Regions from separate parts of the Streptomyces sp. NPDC006691 genome, predicted to be linked through region 2. Evidence: riboswitches for the same ligand, from Rfam matches in the RefSeq annotation. Region 2 holds a riboswitch; the other holds the start of a gene.

Evidence for each region. Region 2 has a riboswitch for cobalamin ahead of ACFYNP_RS28930 (ABC transporter substrate-binding protein). Riboswitches for the same ligand answer to the same signal wherever they lie in the genome.
Region 1: it holds a riboswitch for cobalamin, as region 2 does, so the genes downstream of both, ACFYNP_RS25445 (ribonucleoside triphosphate reductase) here and ACFYNP_RS28930 (ABC transporter substrate-binding protein) in region 2, are expected to answer to the same signal.

What each region holds. Positions count from the first base shown of each region.
Region 1 covers NZ_JBIAGW010000012.1:201,662-206,051, forward strand. Annotated here, with positions in the region: gene ACFYNP_RS25430 (hypothetical protein) at 1-195, shown strand, start outside; gene ACFYNP_RS25435 (alpha/beta fold hydrolase) at 390-1,370, shown strand; gene ACFYNP_RS25440 (NAD(P)H-binding protein) at 1,488-2,150, shown strand; cobalamin riboswitch at 2,335-2,516, shown strand; gene ACFYNP_RS25445 (ribonucleoside triphosphate reductase) at 2,560-4,383, shown strand; gene ACFYNP_RS25450 (anaerobic ribonucleoside-triphosphate reductase activating protein) at 4,380-4,390, shown strand, end outside.
Region 2 covers NZ_JBIAGW010000016.1:116,439-120,828, forward strand. Annotated here, with positions in the region: gene ACFYNP_RS28920 (amino acid permease) at 1-382, shown strand, start outside; gene ACFYNP_RS28925 (Mov34/MPN/PAD-1 family protein) at 468-890, shown strand; cobalamin riboswitch at 932-1,065, shown strand; gene ACFYNP_RS28930 (ABC transporter substrate-binding protein) at 1,099-2,076, shown strand; gene ACFYNP_RS28935 (FecCD family ABC transporter permease) at 2,169-3,158, shown strand; gene ACFYNP_RS28940 (ABC transporter ATP-binding protein) at 3,155-3,970, shown strand; gene ACFYNP_RS28945 (putative leader peptide) at 4,037-4,165, shown strand; gene ACFYNP_RS28950 (MoaD/ThiS family protein) at 4,277-4,390, shown strand, end outside.

The DNA of each region.
Region 1 (4,390 bases), on a different contig from region 2:
GCGGCCTCGGCTCACCGCACCCCGGTCCAGCGCCGGGCCGCCGCCCGGCACCCCGCGCCCGCGATCCCGCCGCACCACCACCGCGAACAGCCCCGCCCCCGTTACGACCCAGGTCAGGTCTGCGCCTGGGCCAAGGGCACCGGCTTCGACCCTGCGGTGGTACGCGCCTGTCAGCAGCAGCTGGGGCTGAGGTGAAGAGAGCCGCCAACTGACCCCCCAACGGCGGCGGTTGGGGGAACCCCTCACCGAACTCCCGCGTGTTCCGAAGAACGTCCTGGCGGCCCGTTCCCCGCCCCGGCACTATCGGCGCGTGATCCGCGTTGAACCAGTCGAACGGCGAGCCCGGGCCGCGTCCGGCTCGCATCGATCAACGGTCCCGGAGGGAACGCATGGCGCAGCACAGCGCGGAGGTCACCCATCGATCGGTCCCCTCCCCGGCCGGCCGGATCCATCTCGTGGAGCAGGGCACCGGGCCCTTGGTGCTGCTCGTTCACGGCTTCCCGGAATCCTGGTACTCCTGGCGTCATCAGCTGCCCGTGCTCGCGGCGGCGGGATTCCGCGCGGTCGCCCTCGACGTACGCGGCTACGGCCGCTCCTCCAAACCGGCCGCCGCATCCGCGTACCGGATGGTCGATCTGGTCCAGGACAACCTCGCGGTGGTCCGGGCCCTGGGCGAGGAGTCGGCGGTGATCGTCGGCCATGACTGGGGCGCGGCCATCGCGGCGAATTCCGCCCTGTCCCACCCGGGGGTCTTCCGCGCGGTGGGGCTGCTGAGCGTTCCCTACGCGCCGCGCGGCGGGCCGCGCCCCAGCGAGCTCTTCAACGGCATGGGAGGAGACCAGGAGTTCTACGTCTCGTACTTCCAGGAGCCGGGCCGCGCGGAGGCAGAGATCGAGCCGGATGTCCGCGGCTGGCTCACGGGTTTCTACGCGGCGCTGTCCGCGGACACGATGCCGGCTCCCGGCGCCCCGGACCCACACTTCGTCAGCAGGAACGGCACCTTGCGCGAGCGCTTCCCCGCCGGCAGGGTGCCCACTTGGCTCGGGGAGCGTGAACTCGACTTCTACGTCGGCGAGTTCGAGCGCACTGGTCTCGCCTCGGCCCTCAACCGGTACCGCAACATGGACCGCGACTGGGAGGACTTCGCCGCCTACGACGGCGCCCCCATCACCCAGCCGTCCCTGTTCATCGGCGGTGCCCGCGACGCGTCCACGACATGGCTGGCCGATGCGATCAAGGCATACCCGGACACCCTGCCGGGGCTGGTCGCCTCCCATGTTCTGGACGACTGCGGCCATTGGATCCAGCAGGAACGTCCGGCCGAGGTCAACCGGCTCCTCACCGACTGGCTGGCCGGCCTGCCCGCCTGAACCACCCCCCCCCGTCTGCGCCCCGCACCAGTGCCATCGGGGCAGGAGGGACCAAGGGGACATGGAGGATCGGTGATTTCCCGGCGCGGACCGGGCTCGGCGCCTAGGGTCGGTGACATGCGCATTGTTATCGCTGGTGGTCACGGTCAGATCGCACTGCGGCTCGAACGGCTGCTGCACGCACGCGGAGACGACGTCGCGGGGATCATCCGCACAGCGGAGCAGGCAGGCGATCTGCTGACGGCGGGCGCCGAACCCGTCGTGTGCGACCTGGAGTCGGCGTCCCTCGATGAGCTCGCCCCGCACATGGAGGGCGCGGACGCGGCCGTGTTCGCGGCCGGCGCCGGCCCGGGCAGCGGAGTGGCCCGCAAGGACACTGTGGACCGTGCGGCATGCTCCCTGTTCGCGGACGCCGCGGAGGCCGCCGGGGTGCGGCGCTTCATCGTCGTGTCCGCGCTGGGCGCCCGGAACGCGCCCGCGCCCCGCGGTTCCGCCTCCGTATTCGCCGCCTACCTGTACGCCAAGGCCGCGGCCGACGCGGATGTCCAGGCGCGGGCCGGGCTCGACTGGACGATCCTTCGTCCGGGCCAGCTCACCAACGGGCCGGGCACGGGCCTGGTGACCCTCGCCGAGTCCACCGGAGGAGGGGCCGTCACCCGCGACGACGTGGCCTCCGTGCTGGCCGCCCTGCTTCATGAGCCCGGCACCGCGGGGCAGACCCTGGAGCTGATCGGCGGAAGCGTTCCGGTGGACAAGGCGGTCGCCTCGCTCGTCGCCTGACTCACCGCGCAAGCGCTCGGCGGTTCGGCGGTTCGGCGGTTCGGCGGTTCGGCGGACCATGACCCGCGATGGGCAGTAGCCGTCACCGCCGCCCGCCGAGACCGAAGTCCCTTCCCTATGGCCCCACATACGGGACCAAGGTCACACAACATCTCGTGTCGGGATATCGCATCCCATCGCAGATGTAGTGTTTCGTTCTGCCGGTTCGACGGCCGCGGCCGATGCCGCGCGTCGAGGCAAGAGGGAACCCGGTGGGAATCCGGGACTGCCCCGCAACGGTGAGTGGGAACGACGGCCGGGTGCGTACGCGCATCCGCACGCGCACAACCCGCGAGTCCGATACCTGCCGGCACACATCCGCGCGTACTCACGCCCGGAGAACGTTCCGACGCCTCGTGGGAGGGCTGACGTGACTGTCGTCGACGCCGTCGATTCCGTGACCGAATATCTGGACCGCAGCGACTGGCGGGTCAACGCCAATGCCAATCAGGGCTATTCGCTCGGCGGCCTGATCCTCAACACCGCGGGAAAGGTCATCGCCAACTACTGGCTGGACCAGGTGTATCCAGAGGCGGTCGGGCGCGCCCATCGCGACGGCGACCTCCACATCCACGATCTCGACATGCTCGCGGGCTACTGCGCGGGCTGGTCGCTGCGCACCCTGATCACCGAGGGTCTCAACGGAGTGCCCGGCCAGATCGACTCGGGGCCACCGCGCCACTTCTCCGCCGCGGCCGGCCAGATCGTGAACTTCCTCGGCACGCTCCAGAACGAGTGGGCCGGCGCCCAAGCCTTCAGCTCGTTCGACACGTACATGGCTCCGTTCGTCCGCAAGGACGCCATGACGTACTACGAGGTCCGGCAGTGCGTCCAGGAGATGGTGCACAACCTCAACGTGCCCTCGCGCTGGGGCACCCAGACGCCGTTCACCAACCTCACCTTCGACTGGACCTGCCCGGTCGATCTGCGTGCGGAGGTGCCCGTGATCGGCGGCGTCGAGATGGACTTCCGCTACGGGGACCTCCAGGCCGAGATGGACCTGATCAACCGCGCGTACATCGAGGTGATGACCGAAGGCGACGCCGCCGGGCGGGTGTTCACCTTTCCCATCCCCACCTACAACATCACCCGGGACTTCCCCTGGGAGAGCGAGAACGCCGACCGGCTGTTCGCGATGACCGCCAAGTACGGGCTGCCGTACTTCCAGAATTTCATCAACTCCGACCTCCGGCCGCACCAGATCCGTTCCCTGTGCTGTCGGCTCCAGCTGGACCTGACCGAGCTGCTCAAACGCGGCAACGGACTGTTCGGCAGCGCCGAGCAGACCGGCTCCCTCGGCGTCGTCACCGTCAACTGCGCCCGGCTGGGCCATGTCCACGCCGGTGACGAGGACGGCCTGTTCACCGCGCTCGACCGGCTCCTCGAACTCGCCCGCACCAGCCTGGAGATCAAACGCGTCACCGTCCAGGACCTGATCGACGGCGGGCTCTACCCCTACACCAAGCGCTACCTCGGCACCCTGCGCAACCACTTCTCCACCATCGGCGTGAACGGGATCAACGAGATGATCCGGAACTTCACGTACGACACCCACGACATCACCACCGCCGCGGGACACGCCCTGGCCGTGCGGCTGCTCGACCATGTGCGGGCCACGATGATCGAGTTCCAGGAGCAGACCGGGCACCTCTACAACCTGGAGGCGACCCCGGCAGAGGGAACGACGTACCGGTTCGCGAAGGAGGACCGCAAGCGCTTCCCCGGCATTCTCCAGGCAGGTTCGGACGAGCACCCCTACTACACCAACTCCTCACAGCTGCCGGTCGGTTGGACCGACGATCCGTTCACGGCGCTGGAGATGCAGGACGAGTTGCAGGGCAAGTACACCGGCGGCACCGTACTCCACCTCTACATGTCGGAGCGCGTCTCCACCGGGGAGGCCTGCCGCAACCTCGTCCGCCGCTCCCTCGAACGGTTCTCGCTGCCGTACCTGACGGTGACGCCGACGTTCTCGATCTGCCCCGCGCACGGATACCTGTCGGGCGAGCACATCAACTGCCCCCAGTGTGAAGCCATGTGCGAGGTATGGACACGCGTCATGGGCTACCACCGCCCGATCGCCTCCTTCAACATCGGCAAGAAGGGCGAGCACGCCGAGCGGGTCCACTTTCGCGAGGGTGCGGGGCCCGGCGAGGGCGCGGATCCCCGCGACGGCGCGGGGACGACGGCGTGATACGGAT
Region 2 (4,390 bases):
CACCACGGTCTCCGCCGCCCTCATGCTGGTCGGCGTGTGGATCAACTACGTGGCGCCCGGCAAGGCCTTCGACTACGTGGTCTCCTTCGCCACCATCTCCGGCATGTGGGCCTGGATCATGATCCTGGTCTGCCAGATCCGCTACCGCCGCCAGTCGGACGCCGGAGTGCTGCCGCAGTCCAGCTTCCGCGCCCCCGGCGCCCCGTACACCAGCTGGTTCGCGCTGCTCTTCATCTTCATGGTCATCGTGATGATGGGCATCGACAAGGACTCCCGCGTCTCGCTGTACTGCGCGCCGCTGTGGGCCCTGATCCTCGGTGTCTCCTACCTGGTCCTCAAGGCCAAGAACCCCGACAACAAGGCGTTCGCCAAGCGCAGCTGAGGCTCTGACCAGCACATTCTCACCATGCGGGCCGTTACGTATCGCACCTCGATACGGGGCGGCCCGCATGCTTATCCTTGCCGACATGCTGACCCTCACCCAGGCCCTGTACGACCAGCTCGTCGCGCACGCCCGCGCCGACCACCCCGACGAGGCGTGCGGTGTGGTCGCGGGCCCGGCGGGCACCGGCCGCGCCGAGCGGTTCATTCCGATGCTGAACGCGGCCCGCTCGCCCACGTTCTACGAGTTCGACTCGCAGGACCTCCTCAAGCTCTACCGCGAGATGGACGACCGCGACGAGGAGCCGGTGATCGTCTACCACTCCCACACCGCGACCGAGGCCTACCCCTCGCGCACCGACGTGACGTACGCCAACGAACCCGGCGCGCACTACGTCCTGGTCTCCACGGCGGACACCGACGGGGCCGGGGAGTTCCAGTTCCGCTCGTACCGCATCGTGGACGGCGTGATCACGGAGGAAGACGTAAGGGTCGTAGAGGCCTACTGACGGATACGCGTGCCCGGTGATCCCGCATACTGTGCATACGCACTTTTTGATCATCGGGCGGCAGGGCCAGGAAGCCGGTGCGAATCCGGCACGGTCCCGCCACTGTGACCGGCCCCGCGGCGAGCCCGCGGAGCCGGAAGCCAGGAACTGACCTGCCGCCTTCTCCCGACGACAGGGGACGTGGAAATCCCCTTGGAGGAGCTCAGCCATGCTCTGGCGCCGTGCGGCCCTGGCCGCCGCCCTGCTGTTCCCGCTCGCCGCGTGCACCAGCACCCAGGCGAAGCCCGAAGCCGGCGGCGCCACCGCCCCCGGCTTCCCCTACACGGTCACCAACTGCGGGGTGACCACGACGTACACCGCGCCCCCGAAGCGGGCGGTGACCATGAACCAGCACGCCACCGAGGTGATGCTGGCGCTCGGCCTCGCCAAGTCCCTCGCCGGGACCGCCTACTTGGACGACAAGGTGCTGCCGAAGTACGCGGCCGACTACCGCTCGGTCCCGGTCCTGGCCGCCGAGTACCCCTCGTACGAGAAGCTCCTCTCGGTGAACCCGGACTTCGTCTACGGCGGCTACGCCTCCGCCTTCGCCGCTGGCGAGGGCCGCGCGCGCGAGGCCCTCGCCAAGAGCGGCATCAAGTCCCGCCTCAACGTGGAGAACTGCCCCCAGGGCGCCGCGACCACGATGGACGACGTGTACGAGGAGGTCCGCGAGGTGGGCCGCACCTTCGGTGTCGGTGACCGCGCGGAGTCCTGGATCCGCTCGGCCGAGGCCACCAGCGAACGCACCCGCACGGCGCGCGAGGACAAGGCGCCCACCCCCGTCTTCGTCTACGACAGCGGCGACAAGACGGCGTTCACCGTGGGCGGCAAGGGCATAGGCAACGACATCGTGACCCGCGCCGGCGGCCGCAACGTCTTCGCGGACGACCTGAAGACGCAGTCCTTCGGCGACGCGAGCTGGGAGAACGTGGTGGCCCGCGCCCCCGAGACCATCCTGATCCTCGACTACGGCGGCACGAGCGTGGACGCCAAGAAGAAGCGCCTGCGCGACGACCCGGCCCTCGCCTCCGTCCCCGCCGTCAAGAACAACCGGTTCGCCGTCCTGCCCCTCTCCGACATGGTCACCGGCGTACGGGCCCCGGACGCGGTCGCCAAGCTGGCGGCGCAGCTCGGGACGGGGGAGTGAAGGTCCTGCCGCGAGCGGCAGCACCGCCGGCCCGGGAGCGCGGGGGCCCGCGCAGGACAACCCGCTCGCGCTACCCGCTCGTTCTCGCGGCGCTGGCCCTGGTGCTGCTCGCCGCGGCCGTCGCCGGGCTCGCGCTGGGGTCGGTGCGGATTCCCGTCGGCCAGGTGCTCGCGATCGTCGCCGGCCGCGCCGAGCCGAGCCCGTACCGCACGATCGTCCTGGAGGTCCGGGCGCCCCGCGTGGTGCTCGGCGCCGTCACCGGTGCCGGGCTCGCCGTCATCGGGACCGTGCTCCAGGCCCTGGTGCGCAACCCGCTCGCCGACCCGTTCCTGCTCGGCGTCTCCAGCGGGGCCTCCGCCGGAGCCGTCGCCGTGATCGTGCTCGGGGTGGGGGCCGGGGTGGCGACCACCGTCGCCCTGCCGGCCGCCGCCTTCGCGGGCGCGCTCGCCGCCCTCGTCCTCGTGTACGCCCTGGCCCGGCGCGCCGGCTCGATGACGGGCGGGCGCCTGGTGCTCGCCGGGGTCGCCGTCTCGTACGTCCTGTCCGCGCTCACCAGCCTCATCCTGGTCACCTCGGCCAGCGCCGCCCACGCCCAGGAAGTCCTGCACTGGACGCTCGGCGGACTCGGCGGCGCCCGCTGGGACATGCTCGCGCTGCCCGCCGTCGCCCTCGTCCTCGGCACGCTCGTCCTGATCGCCCTGGCCCGCCCGCTCGACCTGCTCCTCGTCGGCGAGGAGGGCGCGGGCGTACTCGGCCTCGACACCGGCCGCTTCCGCGCCGGTGCCTTCGTGCTCGCCTCGCTGCTGACCGGCGTCCTCGTCGCGTACACCGGGGCGATCGGCTTCGTCGGCCTGATGGTTCCGCACGCCGCCCGCCTGGCCGTCGGCGCCGCACACCGCACCCTGCTGCCCGTCGTGGCCCTCGGCGGCGCCGCCTTCCTCGTCCTCGCCGACCTCGCGGCCCGTACCGTCGCCGCCCCCAGCGACATCCCCGTCGGCGTCCTCACCGCGCTCACCGGCGGCCCGTTCTTCCTGTGGATGCTGCGCGGCCACGGGACCCGCGCGGAAGGCGGCCCCGCATGACGACGCTGCGCACCGAGTCGCTCTCGTACACCACGCCCCAGGGCCGCACCCTGCTCCACGGCATCACCCTGGGCGCCGCCGACGGCGAGACGGTCGGCCTGGTCGGCCCCAACGGCAGCGGCAAGACGACCCTGCTCCGCTGCGTCTACGCTGCCCTGCGCCCGACCGCCGGACGCGTCCTGCTCGACGACACCGACCTGCACGCGCTGCCGGTCAAGGCCCGTGCCCGGCGCATCGCGACCGTCCCGCAGGACGCCGACGCCGGGGGCATCGAGCTGAGCGTCCACGAGATCGTCGCCATGGGCCGCTCCCCGCACCACCGCTTCTGGGAGGCCGACACCACCGCCGACCACGCGCTCGTGCGCGAGGCGCTCGCCCGCGTCGGCATCGCCGACCTCGCGGCCCGCCCCTTCCCGTCGCTGTCCGGCGGCGAACGCCAGCGCGCCCTGGTCGCCCGGGCCCTGGTGCAGCAGCCGGACGTCGTCGTCCTGGACGAGCCGACCAACCACCTCGACATCCGCTACCAGCTCGAAGTCCTGTCCCTGGTAAGGGAGTTGGGGACCGTCAACCTGCTGGCCCTGCACGATCTGAACCTCGCCGCGTACTACTGCGACCGCATCTGCGTCCTGGCGGCCGGCCGCGTCGTCGCCTCGGGCCCGCCCGCGGACGTCCTCACGGCGGACCTGCTCGGCGCGGTGTACGGGGTGAACGCCGAGGTGAGCGTCCACCCCGCGACCGGCGCGCCCACCGTCGTCTACCTGCCGCCGAGCGCCGGCCGCGTCCCGCCCGCACCCGGGCTGCCCGCATCCTGAGCGGGATCGGTCCAGGATGCGAGATCACATTCCGGGAAGCGGACCGGGAATCTATACGATGACCCCATGGTTTCGAACGACGTGAGCGACAAGACGCCGAGCAGCGGCCCCGCCCTGCTGCTCGTGGCGCGGCTGCACGTCGACCTGTGCCGGCTCGCCAGCGCGATCTGTACGGCCCGCGCAGCCGCCGTCTGACGCCGCGCGCCCCGCACCAACGCACCACCGCACGCCCCAGCGCGTGCGGCGCGCGGACCCGAGCCCGAGCCGCGCCCACCTGCCTCTCCCTTCAGATCAGGAGCCCACGCCATGGCCATCGAGGTCCGCATCCCGACCATCCTCCGCACCTACACCGACGGCGCCAAGGCCGTCGAGGCCAGCGGCGCCACCCTCGCCGACCTCTTCAACGACCTCGACGCCCGG